One region of the Mesorhizobium sp. WSM4842 genome, then DNA from elsewhere that is predicted to be linked to it. Evidence: riboswitches for the same ligand, from Rfam matches in the RefSeq annotation. Region 1 holds a riboswitch; each other region holds the start of a gene.
The links. Region 1 has a riboswitch for S-adenosylmethionine ahead of AC0NIE_RS00275 (O-succinylhomoserine sulfhydrylase). Riboswitches for the same ligand answer to the same signal wherever they lie in the genome.

Region 1 (5,049 bases):
TATGACTTCGACCCGGCGGAGTTTGCCGCCGCGCAATAACGAGCGTCAGTGCTGCTGATCTGCCCGCTGGCATTCTTCCAATGGAAGTAGGAATCGCCAAATACCGGGTGCGGTGCCTTCGCAGAGTTTGGGTTCCTCGCCCCCACGGAGTGGGGCCACCTCTCCCCGCTTCGCGAGGGCGAGGAACCCAAGTGAGCGTCAATTGACGGTGCGCCGCGTGCCCGGCAGGTCGAGCGAAAAGGCGGGGATGGCGATATCGAACGTCTCGCCCCGCTTGTTGCGCATCGTGTAGTGGCCGACCATGATGCCGGATGGCGTTGAGAGCGGGCACCCAGACGTGTATTGATAACTGTCGCCGGGGTTGAGTTCGGGCTGGTCGCCGACAACGCCGGCGCCGCGCACTTCCTCGACCCGGCCGGTGCCGTCGGTGATGTGCCAATAGCGTGACAGAAGCTGCACGAATTCATCCGACTGGTTGTCGATGGTCACCTGGTAGCCCCAGACATAGCGGTTCTCCGACGGGTCGGAGCGATCTTCCAGATAGAACGGCCTGACCTGTACTTCGATGTTGCGCGTAACGGCGCTGTACATAGACTACTCCACAATATGTAGACGGAACTCTCGACGCTCTCCGCAGTTTGGTCAACGGGGTGCTTCCCGTCGCTGCCCGCCTGCTTTGCGCGCAGGTGCCGAAGAACAATGTCATTTAAGTGACACATGACAATGATGGTGTGCAGGGCCGGGCGACTCAGCATTCTGTCGAACTGTTGAAACGGCTTTCATGCGGCCGGTTTTTTCTGGAGTGACCAGATATCGATGGAATTGACAGTCACAGCCGCCTTGCTTTCCACAGCTCTGCTTCTTGTCAATCTCGCCAGCATCCTGCTCGCTTCGTTGAAGCTGAAGCGGCCTGGCAGGATCACGCCGGCAGCCGGCAAGGCGCCGCCGGTGTCGATCGTCGTGCCGTCGCGCGGCGTCGAACCGTTTGCCGAGGAAACGCTCGAGCGCGCCTTCTCTCTCGACTGGCCGCGCTATGAGCTCATCTTCTGCGTCGCCCATGCCGATGACCCGGTGGTCGGGCCGATCACCGACGCGATTGCCCGCTTTCCAGCCGTGCCGGCCCGGCTGCTCGTCGGCGACGACCGCATCAGCGGCAATCCGAAACTCAACAATTGCGTGAAGGGCTGGGAGGCCGCGCGCCACCGCTGGGTCATCCTTGCCGATTCCAACGTCCTGATGTCGAGGGACTATGTCCAGCATCTGATGGCGGCATGGCGGCCGGACACTGGCCTTGTCTGCTCGACGCCGATCGGCTCGCGGCCGGACGGGTTCTGGGCGGAGGTCGAATGCGCTTTCCTCAACACGCTGCAGGCGCGCTGGCAATATACCGGCGAGGCGCTCGGCCTCGGTTTCGCCCAGGGCAAGAGCATGTTGTGGAACAAGCCCATGCTCGACGCCAATGGCGGCATCCGTGCGCTTGCCGCCGAGATTGCCGAGGATGCCGCCGCGACCAAGCTGGTCAACGGGCTTGGACTGCGCGTCAATCTTGTCGCCTCGCCCTTCGAGCAGCCGCTCGGTTTGCGCACATTTGGCGAAATCTGGTCGCGTCAGGCCCGCTGGGCACGCCTGCGCCGCGTCACCTTCCCCCTGTTCTTCGCGCCCGAGATCCTGATCGGAGCGGCGCCGCCGCTGGTGCTTGCGCTGGTTGCTGCAGCAGGCGCCGGCTTCAGCCTGTCGGCAACCGCCGTTGCCGTGCTGGTAGTCGCCTATCTCCCGGAATGCGCTCTCGCCTCGGCCAAGGGCTGGCACCTGTCGCTGCGCATTATCCCGGCGATGGTTGCGCGGGACGTGATGCTTCCCGCCATCTGGGTGCGCGGCTGGCTCAGCGGTGCCGTCGACTGGCGCGGCAACACGATGACCATCCACACCAGCGCCGGTGCGGAATTGGAAGAGACCCCGTCGGGCGCCTGACCGCGCTTGGCTTGACGATTCGAGCGAAGCTGTTCGGCGCGTATCCCTATCTGGCGGCTTTCAGTGCCTGCTCGATGTCTTCGAGCAGGTCGTCTGTGTCCTCCAGGCCGACGGACAGCCTGAGCGTGCCTGGCCCGATGCCGAGTTCGGCACGCGCCTCATCGCTCAGATTCTTGTGCGTCGTCGTCGCCGGATGGGTGATCAGGCTCTTGGCATCGCCGAGATTGTTAGAGATCAGCACGATATCGAGCGCGTTCTGGAAGGCGAAAGCCGCCTGTTTGCCGCCCTTGACGTCGAGGCAGATCAGCGTCGAGCCGCCCGACATCTGCTTCTTGACGACCGCCGCTTGCGGGTGATCGGCGCGGCCGGGATAGATGACGCGGGCGATCTCCGGCTGCTCGGCGAGGAAGTCCGCGATCCGGCCGGCACTTTCCGTCTGCTGGCGCACGCGCAGCGGCAGCGTTTCCAGGCCCTTCAGCAGCGTCCAGGCATTGAACGGCGACAGGCTGGGACCGGTGTGGCGGAAATAGTCGTGCAGGTTCTCGTCGATCCACTTCTTGTCCGACAGGATGACGCCGCCGAGACAGCGCCCCTGGCCGTCGATGTGCTTGGTCGCCGAATAGACGACGATATGGGCGCCGAGCTGCAACGGCTTCTGCTGTAGGGGCGTGGCAAAGACGTTGTCGACGATCAGCCGCGCGCCGATCGAATTCGCAAGTGAGGCGACGGCTGAGATGTCGACGACTTCCAGCGTCGGATTGGTCGGGCTTTCAAGGAAGAACAGCTTTGTGTTGGGCCTGACCGCCTTTTCCCAATTGGCGATTTCGGTGCCGTCGACCAGCGTCGCCTCGATGCCGTACTTCGGCGCAAGCGTTTCGACCACCCAGCGGCAGGAGCCGAACAGCGCGCGCGCCGCCACGATGTGGTCGCCGGCCTTGGCGCTGCACAGCAACGCCGCTGTCACCGCCGCCATGCCGGATGCGGTGGCGCGGGCATCTTCGGCACCTTCCAGCGCACACATGCGCTTCTCGAACATGTCGACTGTCGGATTGGCATAGCGCGAATAAATGAAGCCCGGTTCCTCGCCCTTGAAGCGGGCTTCCGCCGCCTGCGCCGTGTCGTAGACATAACCTTGCGTGAGATACATCGCCTCGGAGGTTTCGCCGAAGCCGGAACGCAGCGTTCCCGCATGCACGAGGGCGGTCTGAGGCTTCCAGTTGCGCTTGTTGCTCGTCATCACCTTGTTCCAAACACCAGAAATGGTCCAAACACAAAAAAACCGGCCGCGAAAGTCGCAACCGGTCCATACGGCCTTTCGGCCCGACGGTCCTTTAGCGACTTGTTTAACGTGGCTGCAAGCCGACCGGCCAAATCACCACGGGATAACGACCCTTTAGACCTGCACCGCGCTTGCGTCAATTGCCGGCATGATTAAGAGGTTTGTACCAGCAGATTCCGTGGCAAGGACCTGCAACAAAACGAGACCTCGCCCGGCCTTCGAGCGGAGCCAGACTTGCGGCAGACAGGCATTCTTCCCGATCAGGACATTTCCGCGCTGTTCCAGTCGGGCGCGCTGAAGTCGCCGCGCGCGCTTGATGCCGACCAGGTCCAGCCGGCCAGCCTCGACCTCAGGCTTGGCGACAAGGCCTGGCGGGTGCGCGCCTCCTTCCTTCCCGGCCCCAGCCACAGGGTTGCTGAAAAACTCGACCGTCTGAAGCTGCACGAAATCAATATCGCCGATGGTGCGGTGCTGGAGACGGGCTGCGTCTATATCGTGCCGCTGCTCGAGAGCCTGGCGCTTCCGGCAAACATCTCCGCCTCCGCCAACCCGAAGAGCTCGACCGGACGGCTCGACATCTTCACCCGCGTGATGACCGATCGTGGCCACGAGTTCGACAAGATCGCTGCCGGCTACGACGGCCCGCTCTATCTGGAGGTCAGCCCGCGCACCTTTCCGATCGTCGTCCGCGCCGGCTCGCGGCTGTCTCAGATCAGGTTCCGCACCGGCAATGCGCTTTTGTCGGAAAGCGAGCTGCACGAATTGCACCGTGCCGAGACGCTCGTCGCCACCGAGCCACCGAATATTTCCGGCGGCGGTATTGCGCTGTCGATCGACCTCGATGGCGACAAGGACGGGCTGGTCGGCTACCGCGGCAAGCACCACACCGGCCTGGTCGATGTCGACAAGCGCGCCGCACAGGATGTCGTCGATTTCTGGGATCCGCTCTACAAGAGCGGCGCCGGCGAACTGGTGCTCGATCCGGACGAATTTTATATCCTCGTCAGCCAGGAAGCGGTGCATGTGCCGCCGCTCTACGCCGCCGAGATGACGCCCTTCGATCCGCTGGTTGGCGAATTCCGTGTTCACTATGCCGGTTTCTTCGATCCGGGCTTCGGCCATTCGGCGGCCGGCGGTACCGGCAGCAAGGCGGTGCTCGAAGTGCGCAGCCACGAAGTGCCGTTCATCCTCGACCACGGCCAGATCGTCGGGCGGCTGGTCTACGAGCACATGCTGAAGCGGCCGCAGGCGCTCTACGGCACTGATCTCGGCTCGCACTACCAGGCACAGGGCCTGAAACTGTCCAAGCATTTCCGCGTCGCGCGCTGATCGCCGATTAAATCAGACTGTGCTTGCCTGACCTTGTAGGCCGTGCTTGGTTGTGCCCAACCGTCAAGGTGGTTGGAACCAAGGGAACAAGAAATGCAGATTTCAAGATGGATCGCATCGGCAGCAGCAGCTGCCATGCTGGTGATGGCTGCCGGGTCCTTGTCGGCGCAAGCACAGGAAAAGTTGAAGATCGCCACCGAAGGCGCTTATCCGCCGTTCAACACCATCACCGCGGATGGCAAGCTCGTCGGCTTCGACATCGACATTGCCAATGCGCTTTGCGCTCAGATGAAGGTCGAATGCGAACTTGTCACGCAGGACTGGGACGGCATGATCCCAGCGCTCCAGGCCAGGAAATTCGACGCCATCATCGCGTCCATGAGCATCACCGAGGAGCGCAAGAAGCAGGTCTCCTTCACCAACAAATACTATACGACGCCGCTTTCGCTGGTGGCCTTGAAGGACAGCGA
Region 2 (5,049 bases), 1.7 Mb from region 1:
GCCGCAGCGGCGCCAGAATTCCGAGAGCTTTTCCAAGGCGGCCGGATCGGTGCCGGGCAACGGCGTGAAGATGCACCAGCGGTTTTCGAACAGTTCGGCAAAGCCGGCGTCCGGGCCCGATTTTTCAGTGCCGGCCAGCGGATGGCCGGGAATGAAATGCACGCCAGCAGGCACATGCGGCTGCATCTGCGCGATGACCGACGCCTTGGTCGAGCCGACATCGGTGAGGATGGCGCCCTGCTTCAGCGCCGGTGCGATTTCCTCGGCGACCTCGCCCGAAGAGCCGACCGGCACCGAAACGATGACCAGGTCGGCATCGCCGACCGCCTCTTTCGCGTCCATCGCGTAGGAGGAGCCGAGGCCGAGTTCCCGCGCCCGCGCCAGGGTCGTTTCGCTGCGCGTCGAGATGGCGACGTGACCGGCAAGGCCTTCGCGATGGATTACGCGGGCCAGCGACGAGCCGATCAGGCCAATGCCGACCAGCGCGATCTTTTCGAACATCGGTGATGTCATGGTCTTCTAGCTTTTCAGAAATGTCGCGAGGGCGGCGACAACGCCGCGATTGGCCTCTTCGGTGCCGATGCTCATGCGCAGTGCATTGGGGAAGCCGTAGCCGGAAACGCGCCGCAATATATAGCCGCGCGCGGAGAGGTAATCGTCCGCAGCTGCCGCCGAATGTTTTTTGTCCTCGGGAAAGTGGATGAGGACGAAATTGCCGACGCTCGGCGTCACCCGCAGTCCGAGTTTGGTCAACTCCTCGCTCACCCATCGCAGCCAAGTGTCGTTATGAGCCACGCTGCGCTCGACATGGGCGCGGTCGCGGATCGCGGCAATGCCGGCCTCGATCGCCGTCGCGTTGACGTTGAAGGGACCTCGCACGCGGTTGATCGCGTCGATGATATGCATCGGCGCGTACATCCAGCCGATCCGCGCACCGCCGAGGCCGAGCTTGGAGAAGGTGCGGGTCATAACCACGTTTTCCGCGCCAGCCACCAGCTCGACGCCGGCTTCATAATCATTGCGGCGGACATATTCGGCATAGGCTGCATCCAGCACCAGAAGCACGTTTCGAGGCAGGCTGGCATGCAGGCGGCGCACCTCCTGGAACGGCAAATAGGTGCCGGTCGGGTTGTTGGGATTGGCGAGGAAGATGATCCTGGTACGCGGCGTCACCGCAGCGAGGATCGCATCGACGTCGGCGCGCTCATTGGTTTCCTTGACCGACACCGGGACAGCACCTGCCGACTGGATGTAGATCTTGTAGACCATGAAGCCGTGTTCGGTGATCACAGCTTCATGGCCGGGCGCGAGATAGGTCTGCGCAAGCAGGCCGAGAATCTCGTCGGAACCATTGGAACAGACGATGTTCGCCGGGTTGAGGCCATGCACCTCAGCGATCGCCTCCCGCAGGCGCCTGGCGGTGCCGTCGGGATATATGTCGAGTTTGGCCGCGACGTCGCGCGCGGCTTCTATCGCCTTCGGCGAGGGGCCGAGCGGGTTCTCGTTCGACGACAATTTGTGGACCTTGGCAACGCCGGCCGGCGCCGTGCTTTTGCCCGGCACATAGGCTTCGATGTCCATGATCCCCGCGCGGGGCGTTGGACGTGCCTGATCCGATGCCTGGTTCATATTGCAAAAATCCGTCGAGAACGCTTCCACCTAGTGTGGTGGATTTGAAGTTCCTGCCATTTTGGTGGCAACAGCGCTCAGGAACTTCAAATCCAGCACACTAGAATTCATTGGTTGCTAGTGTGGCGAATCCGAAATTCGCCCACTGCGCTGCTCCAACGCGATGCGAATTTCGGATTCGCCACACTAGAAGCCGCAGCGGAAATACAAGCCGTGGCCTGGAATGTCGAGAGGCGGCGATCATGGGTGAGCGACTGGCGTGGGTGAACGACTGGCCGTTGACGCCGAGACGCTCCGGTCCTAGAAGAAAGGCGAAATCCCGTGGTGATTTGGCCGGTCGGCTTGCAGCCACGTTAAACAACTCGCTAAAGGGCCGTTTGCATCCTGTAACCGGCTTTGCGAAGGCGATGTCGGTTTTTTGTTGTCCGTAGCCGGCCGGACAGTCGCATCGACCCGAAAATCGGAATCGACTTTCGGAAAGCGCGATGGGTTAATGTAAGAGGATGCGATGGTCGCGCTGCTCACTAAAAGAACCAACAACGAGGCCGACGAGCCGTCGAGCCCGGTGTTGCGTTTCGGTGCCGACGAGCCGCTCAAGCTCGATGCCGGCACGCTGCTGTCACCGTTCCAGATCGCCTACAAGACTTACGGCACGCTCAACGACGCCCGCTCCAACGCCATCCTCGTCTGCCATGCACTGACCGGCGACCAGCATGTCGCCAGCACCAATCCAGTGACCGGCAAGCCGGGCTGGTGGGAAGTGCTGATTGGCCCCGGCAAGATCATCGACACCAGCCGCTTCTTCGTCATCTGCTCAAACGTCATCGGCGGCTGCCTCGGCTCGACCGGCCCCGCCTCGACCAATCCAGCCACCGGCAAGCCCTACGGGCTCGACCTGCCGATCATCACCATCCGCGACATGGTGCGGGCGCAGTTGATGCTGGTCGATCATTTCGGCATCGAAAAACTGTTCTCGGTGCTCGGCGGCTCGATGGGCGGCATGCAGGTGCTACAATGGGCGTCGAGCTATCCGGAGCGCGTTTTCTCGGCGCTGCCGATCGCCACTGGCGCACGCCATTCCTCGCAGAACATCGCCTTCCATGAGGTCGGCCGGCAAGCGGTGATGGCCGATCCGGACTGGCATGGCGGCAAATATTTCGAGCAGGGCAAGCGCCCGGAAAAGGGACTGGCTGTGGCGCGCATGGCCGCTCACATCACTTATCTGTCGGAGGCGGCCCTGCACCGGAAGTTTGGCCGCAACCTGCAGGACCGTGAAGCGCTCACCTTCGGTTTCGACGCCGACTTCCAGATTGAGAGCTATCTGCGCCATCAGGGCATGACCTTCGTCGACCGCTTCGACGCCAACTCCTATCTCTACATGACCCGGGCGATGGACTATTTCGATCTCGCCGCCGATCATGGCGGCCGGCTGGCCGACGCCTTTGCCGGCACCAGAACCCGTTTCTGCCTGGTCTCCTTCACCAGCGACTGGCTGTTCCCGACCGAGGAGAGCCGCTCGGTCGTTCACGCGTTGAACGCGGCCGGCGCCTCGGTGTCCTTCGTCGAGATCGAGACCGATCGCGGCCACGACGCCTTCCTGCTCGACGAGCCGGAGCTGTTTGCTGCCATCAACGGCTTTATCGCCTCGGCGGCTCGCGCCAGGGGGCTCAGCGCATGATCCCTGAAGATTGCAGGCTTTCCGGACCGGCATCTTGCGCCATGCATCAGCGCATGACCCCGAAAAGTTGCAGACTTTTCGGACCGGGATCATGTGCCAGGCAGCGCATGGCCCCGAAAAGTTGCAGACTTTTCGGATCAAGGTCATGCGCCAAGCAAAAGCCACGATCATGAGTGTCAACCACGCCCAGCGCGTCGACCTCGAAGTCGTCGCCGATCTCATCCCGCCGCAGTCGCGGGTGCTGGACGTCGGCTCCGGTGATGGCCTGCTGCTCGAATTGCTGCAGGCAACGAAGCAGGTCGACGGCCGTGGGATGGAACTGTCGCAGCGCGGCGTCAACGAATGCGTGGCGCGCGGCCTGTCCGTCATCCAGGGCGACGCCGACAAGGACCTCAAATTCTATCCCGACAAGGGTTTTGATTTCGTCGTCCTGTCGCAGACCTTGCAGGCGACCCGCAACCCGAAGCTGGTGCTCGACGAGTTGCTTAGGATCGGCAAGCACGCCATCGTCTCCTTCCCCAATTTCGGCCACTGGCGGGTGCGCCTTTCGCTGTTCGTCGAAGGGCGGATGCCGGTGACCAAGGACCTGCCCTATTCCTGGTACGACACGCCCAACATCCATTTCTGCACCATCCGCGACTTCGTCAATCTCTGCGAAGAGCTCGGCGCAACGGTAGAAAAAGCAACCGCGCTCGACGCCAATGGCCAGAAAATCGGCCTGTCGATGCCTTGGTGGTTCTGGAATTTCTTTGGCCAGCAAGCGGTGTTCCTGCTGAAGCGATAACGGCCGTCGCATATGGCGCGCGGCCGGCAAGAGTCCGGAGACCATCTGCGACTGTTCGCCATTCATCGACCAAGTCTAGCTAGCGATCAAGCTCCGGAAAATACGGATCGGAGAAAAACTGGCGGCCGCGCTCGCCTTGCAAACAGTCGACCGGCGTTGCCGCATCGACCCGGAGTGTCGCGGGAGCGGCCCTGGGACCGGCAACACCGCTGACCTCCAGGACCAGCTTGCGGCGTATGGCGGTCACGAATTCGGAAGCGGCATAGACCGGCAGCACGAAGGAACCTGGCCCGCCGGTAACGCACTCGGCATAGTACCGGTCGAGATGGCTAAAGCTGGGCGACGGGCTGATCAGGATCGGCAGGCCGTTGACGACGATGTCCTTTGCCACCGCGGCGTCGCGTGTCGTGGTGACGGGCATCCCGGTATTGTTGGGGCCATCGCCTGAAATGTCGATGACGCTGCGCGTCGCGTCGAAAGCGGCTCCATCCAAAAGCTTGGCGCCGAAGGCGAGCGCACCGGAAATCGAGGTGCCGCGAAAGCTCCTGAACGGGCGCGCCTCGATCTTGTCGGCGAAAGCGTTAGCGCTCTCAGCATTGTCGATGACCTGCCAGGCAATGACCGCATCGTCGCGGACGGTGCCTGCCCATTCGAAATAGGCCAGCGCAATGCGGCCGGTCACGCCCGAACGCACCGCATTGATGAAGTCGGGATGGCGCAGCGCCTCGACATAGCCAGCGCGCTGCAGCGCGAATTCCTTTTCGTCCATCGAGTGCGAAATGTCGACCGCCAGCACCAGTTCGACGTCCACTGCAATGGCATCGGCGGGCGCGGCGAGTGGTGCTGCCTGAGCGCAGGCAAGGCAGGCAAGCAGGCTAATGCATGTCGCCCAAAAGTGCGCAGCGGCTTTGGGGTAACGACATGAATAGAAACAGAGGCTTAAAGCGTGTCGCATGAA
Region 3 (5,049 bases), 1.6 Mb from region 1:
CGCGTCTTCGCTCACCGGGAAGCGGCACTGATAGAGGCCTAGCTGAATGAGGGGGACGTCTCTTGAAGTTAGTCTGATATTTTCAGGCATGGTTTTAATGTTCCTGGTTCATAGCCATTGCCTGCTGACGGCCGCGGTGCGACTGCGTCGGTGCGAGCTTCTCTCGGTTTGGAGGGCTATGGATAACCATATGGTGTTGGTCGCAGCGTCAATGAAGCCCGACGCCTTGCTTCTGAAGCCAATGGTTTGCGACTTAAGGCCACACCTGAGCGGCCAAGAACGCACGGGCAAAGTGCCATCGTAGGCTTACCCCGGCACTCGCCCCGCCGGGGTCCTTCGGTGGCGGGGGCGGGGGTGGGTTGTGGGCCCACAAAAACGCAGACGCTCAGGTTTTTGGTGGCCATTCATTCAAGGTGCTGGCTGTGCTAATCAGAGCCGAGGAAACGCTGGGGGTACCATCCAACATGAAGACGAAATGCTTCGGGCTAGCTATCGAGTGCCGGGCCTCGATGGTTGGCTTGGTCGGTACGCTACTGCTCGCCAACCCCTTATCGGCGCGCGCGGAACTGACTTACGAAACGGGTCAGACGGTCGATGGGGCTCCTTTCGTCGTAGTGTCCGGTGAGTTCGAGGCAACTGACGATCTCAACCTTTTCAGGGAAACAATTCGATCTCATCATGTCCGGGTTGTGGGCTTCAACTCACCCGGTGGCAACGTTGCTAAGGCACTTGAGTTGGGCCGACTAATCCGAGCGTTCGGTTTGGACACATTCCAGATCAAGCGGAGCGAATGCGCCTCCGCCTGCGCGCTCGCCTTTATGGGTGGCGCCCGCCGGATGGCCGAAGCGGGCGCTATAGGTGTCCACAAGTCCTCATTTGCAAATCCGGATCAAATTGGGTCCGGCCACGCCGTGGACATTGTGCAGGACATGACTGCTGAGAAGATCGACTACATGATCGAGATGGGCGTTGATCCCGCGTTGCTACGCCTCTCGCTTCGCTACGGCAGCGATGACATGCGCTACCTTTCGCGGAGCGAGATGGCGCAATATCGCGTCGTTACAGGCGACACCACCTCCACGGCTCCCACTGTGGCGACTACGATGCCTCCAGCCGGTGGTGTGGATGCGCGGTTCCAAATTCCCGACGCTACCTCGGGACGCATCAGAAGCAGCCAGAAGGTGGTGTCTCTGAAGCAGCAACCCAACGCAGATGCGAGGGAAGTCGGAACGTTGGCAAACGGAACCGCCATCCAGATCATCAGCAGCGCAGACCGCTGGTTTCGGGTCCGCGCGGGCGACTTGGGCGGCTTCCTGCCGCAAGGCACTGTCGCCGTCGATCAATACGAAAGCGGCTCATTGGAGCAGCGCTATATACAGGTCAAGAGCCTGTCAGATTTCTTCACCGCCGAAGCCTACGCCCGCTCCTCACCAATACCGCTTACCGTTCATCTCTCGAACAATGGTATGTTCGCCATTGCCCTTGCCGAGACCTTCTCCCCGAAAGCGGTTGTCGGAAAGCTGGCCGAACTGAAGGCTGGGGGCCGGGTGCCCGCCGACGCAATAGTAGCCTACGGGAACACATATGTCCGTAAGGTTTGCTGCGCGCAATGATCAGGTCGTGCGTCCTTGGACTTGCGGTCGGGCTTCTCGCGATCTTCTTAGCACCGGTGACCGTCATGGCGGAGACGGTCAGCGGCGACCGCATCGTCATCATCGACGGCGACACAATTGCGCTGCCCTGCGCCGTTCCGGCACGCGGGTGCGCCGAGAAGATCCGGCTGCTCGGCATCGACACCCCCGAAACCCGACGCCCGCGTTGCGAGAACGAGCTACGGCTCGGCCTAGCAGCCAAACTGCGCCTTGCCGGACTGCTGCGCGGCCATCCCGTCGATATCGACCGCTCAGGCAGGAAAGACCGCTATCGCCGCGCCCTGGCCGATCTGAAGGTCGAGGGCGTTGATGTCGGCACCACGCTGATCGTCGAAGGCCACGCTCTCGCCTATCGGACCGGCGCTGAGGCAAGACTGGCCCGGCTCAGGCTCTGGTGCGGCCCGGCGGCAAACCTCGACGACGTGTGGAAGGGTTCCTGATGGCCCGTCATCAGCAGACGAAGCCCGGCGGCGCGTTGTCGATGTCGCCGGAGGCTTCAGAGCGCCTACGTGGTGAACTCGATGCATCACGCGAAGCTGGCATGGATATTGGAGACTGGCGGATCAAGCAGCGTCTGGAGAAGCGCGGCAAGGAGTGGGGCCGCGAGAACTACATCCATGCCCGCTGGCTCCGCGAACTGCCGGGAGAGTGGAACGAAGGCGAAATTCCCGAGGACCTGCAGGACTGGGAAGAGGACGGGCCGTAACCGAGATTTGCCGGTATCTCTAGGTCAATGCTCTATAAATTGTTTAGCGAAGGCAAACTGCATGCGAGCAAATCGGGCAGGCGCACGTTGATGCTCAAAACTGAATTAGAGCGGTATTTGCGGAAGATAACCCGATAAGGGAGCTATTGCTGCGCCTGACCGCCAACGTTTTGGCCACTCTCCACAGGCACAGGGCCCCGGCAGACCCGTCACACCAGTCAACTCGAAGGCGGGGGCGGGTGGGATTGTGGCCCCCCAGCGATCACTCGCTTTCAGCCCCCAGAGATATCACCACGAGGAGAAAGCTTGCTGAAGTGCAATCGCCTTGTTAGACCAATCACGCATCCAGAGAGGGCTTCGGCCCTGCCAACCAGCCTTGACCGGCAACGGTGGTAAAGACGATGTGGCCCTTAACGGGGCAACAGTAGGTCTCAGCCCTCCAGATGCGTGCGAAACGACGGAGGGAATTTTCATGCTGACGAGGCGAGGTTTTCTGATCGGGGCGGGCGGCCTGCTCACGGCTGCATTCGCAAAGGATGCGCAATCCTTCATTCGCAGGACTGGGCAGCCCCTGCTTGCCCCACCTGCGGAGGCGGCGCAGACCATGTACTGGTATGACGGTGGGGAGCAGGGCTACCTTCTCACAATCGGCCCTTGGGACTTCTGCCCAGCGCCGCCGACCTGGCGCGAGTTCTTCACCAGCGAGGGCCTTGGACACCGCACCGAACCCGAAATTCACGCCATCTGGGAGGAGCACGGGATCGGCCCTGAGAACTACGACGATCCGGTTGGAGGGTGGTTCTGGGAAACCCGCTTCGATCTCGAGACCGGCCCGTGCGCCAAGGCCTACCGCCTGCTGAAGAAGTTTGACCTTGGCCCAAAGCTCAGGCGCGGGAGCGATGAGCCCCATCTGGTATTCTGCGAGGGTGACGTCGCCAACGACGATAGCCGGTGGGTCGATGCAAGAGATCAACTCACGCTCTCCCTCCTGCAGGCTCGGCTGATCGATCTGAAGGTCCCCATCCGGATCGCACAGGGGGTTTGAGGGTTCCCGACATGACGGAAAATGGTACGAAGCCGACCGCCGGCGCACCGAGCCTGGGGAGGCCGATGGAGCCTTACACTTGCCGCTATTGCAGCTGGGTGACCACGGTGCCGAGCGAGGCCGAGGCACGTCTCTGTATGCGGTGTGTCCGTTTCGAGGGTGATGTGCATCCGGCTATGACCGGAGCGCGGATTGCGGCACACAACGCCCGCATCATGGGCATGATCAAGAAAAAGGACTAAGGCTAGGCGATCCTGCATCGTCCATAACGTAGCAAAAAGCAGCGTGTTGAGCGGCTGCAAAGCGGCTGGCCTCGCTTGTGGCTGGATGATGAACCGGTTGTTCGCTTCATCGCTGAAAAGCGATATGACGAGCTTGACCAGACAACGGTACGAATGGAACCTGGTTAGTGATTGTGGGAGGGACAGATGCGCGTTCCAGCAGTTCTGGGATTGTCACTCGTCTTGGGTAACGCAGCGCACGCCGAGACCCTGTATTACGGCTCGCGAGCGGGAATGGAAGTCACCGTAGTGAAGAAATCAAACATCGGCACGACGCACGCCAAAATCACGCTCAAGCATACGAAAGCGAACGCAACTGCTTTTTGTCGGGATTACGTCCAGAAGGTCACGCCAAAATGCATCGCGGACGAAATGAAGGTGTCGCTGCTGCCGGAAATTTCGGCCAACTGCAAGACCGGCAAGTTTGTGACGGCCAATGGGCAGGGCTATCAATTCCTCGGCTCGAACACACAGTACGATCCGACAGCATTTAACACCGAATACCTGCTCGTTGAGGTAGGCAGCAACGAACCTCTCGATGGAAGCAGTGCCTCCGGATACGATGTCGCTTTGGACCAGTTCAAGGCTCTATGCCCCGACCGGGCGCTGTAAAAGATCACCCTGAAAATCGGGCCGGGCCCACTTGGCTCGCTTGGCGCCTTCGGTAAGCACAGGCGCCGATCACTCGTTCATGGGCGGCAACGCAGGGATATCCTTCAGCGGACATCGACAGCATCTACCACGCGCTTTGCCATCGCCGACGACGAGGCAGAACCTGATGACGATGAAGGACGCGATCGTGGCCGGGCAACGACGCGCGCACATGATGAAAACGAAGTAGTCGCCTTTGATGAAGGCCGAGGTGGAGGGCCGGGCCCGCGGCACCCCCGCCGCCCCCGGTTGACCGAAGGCGCGTGGTGGCTTGTGGGGGCCCACATTCTTGCGCGCAGCCGGGTTCGGCGGCTTTGCCAGATGGTCTGTCGACTGAAGATTCAGCGCTAACTACCCATTGCGGAAGCTCGTTCGGCCTCGGCCGAATTCACGCCCATGACCCTATGGGGATGTTTGATGTGCCGCGGCCAAACGCCCGCTTCCGCACGGGGAGCCGACATTCCGTCAGTTGACACGTAAGGAGCCTCATTGCTCGGCACGATGCTACCGTCCTATTCAGATGCTCCTCGCTTCGGCGACCATGGCTTCGGTGGTGACGAGCAGGCCGGCGACCGAGGCCGCGTCTTGGAGGGCGGTGCGGACAACCTTGACCGGGTCGACGATGCCCATGGCGATCATGTCGCCATATTCGCCGGTCTGGGCGTTGTAGCCGAAGGTCGGCGACTTGTTGTCGAGGATCCTGCCAGCGACGAT

Region 2: it holds a riboswitch for S-adenosylmethionine, as region 1 does, so the genes downstream of both, metX (homoserine O-acetyltransferase MetX) here and AC0NIE_RS00275 (O-succinylhomoserine sulfhydrylase) in region 1, are expected to answer to the same signal.
Region 3: it holds a riboswitch for S-adenosylmethionine, as region 1 does, so the genes downstream of both, AC0NIE_RS08185 (hypothetical protein) here and AC0NIE_RS00275 (O-succinylhomoserine sulfhydrylase) in region 1, are expected to answer to the same signal.

Annotation. Positions count from the first base shown of each region.
Region 1 is NZ_CM148372.1:57,614-62,662, reverse strand. Features, by position in the region: gene AC0NIE_RS00290 (Hsp33 family molecular chaperone) at 1-39, shown strand, start outside; gene apaG (Co2+/Mg2+ efflux protein ApaG) at 199-591, opposite strand; gene AC0NIE_RS00280 (ceramide glucosyltransferase) at 817-1,971, shown strand; gene AC0NIE_RS00275 (O-succinylhomoserine sulfhydrylase) at 2,018-3,208, opposite strand; SAM riboswitch at 3,283-3,360, opposite strand; gene AC0NIE_RS00270 (2'-deoxycytidine 5'-triphosphate deaminase) at 3,485-4,579, shown strand; gene AC0NIE_RS00265 (ABC transporter substrate-binding protein) at 4,673-5,049, shown strand, end outside.
Region 2 is NZ_CM148372.1:1,762,357-1,767,405, reverse strand. Features, by position in the region: gene AC0NIE_RS08470 (prephenate/arogenate dehydrogenase family protein) at 1-513, opposite strand, end outside; gene hisC (histidinol-phosphate transaminase) at 520-1,629, opposite strand; SAM riboswitch at 1,941-2,018, shown strand; gene metX (homoserine O-acetyltransferase MetX) at 2,138-3,307, shown strand; gene metW (methionine biosynthesis protein MetW) at 3,477-4,091, shown strand; gene AC0NIE_RS08450 (DUF1194 domain-containing protein) at 4,171-4,971, opposite strand.
Region 3 is NZ_CM148372.1:1,705,573-1,710,621, forward strand. Features, by position in the region: gene AC0NIE_RS08165 (SH3 domain-containing protein) at 360-1,613, shown strand; gene AC0NIE_RS08170 (thermonuclease family protein) at 1,679-2,092, shown strand; gene AC0NIE_RS08175 (hypothetical protein) at 2,092-2,358, shown strand; gene AC0NIE_RS08180 (helix-turn-helix domain-containing protein) at 2,374-2,496, shown strand; SAM-I-IV-variant riboswitch at 2,695-2,794, shown strand; gene AC0NIE_RS08185 (hypothetical protein) at 2,831-3,403, shown strand; gene AC0NIE_RS08190 (hypothetical protein) at 3,415-3,645, shown strand; gene AC0NIE_RS08195 (hypothetical protein) at 3,832-4,296, shown strand; partial or broken gene groL (chaperonin GroEL) at 4,867-5,049, opposite strand, start outside.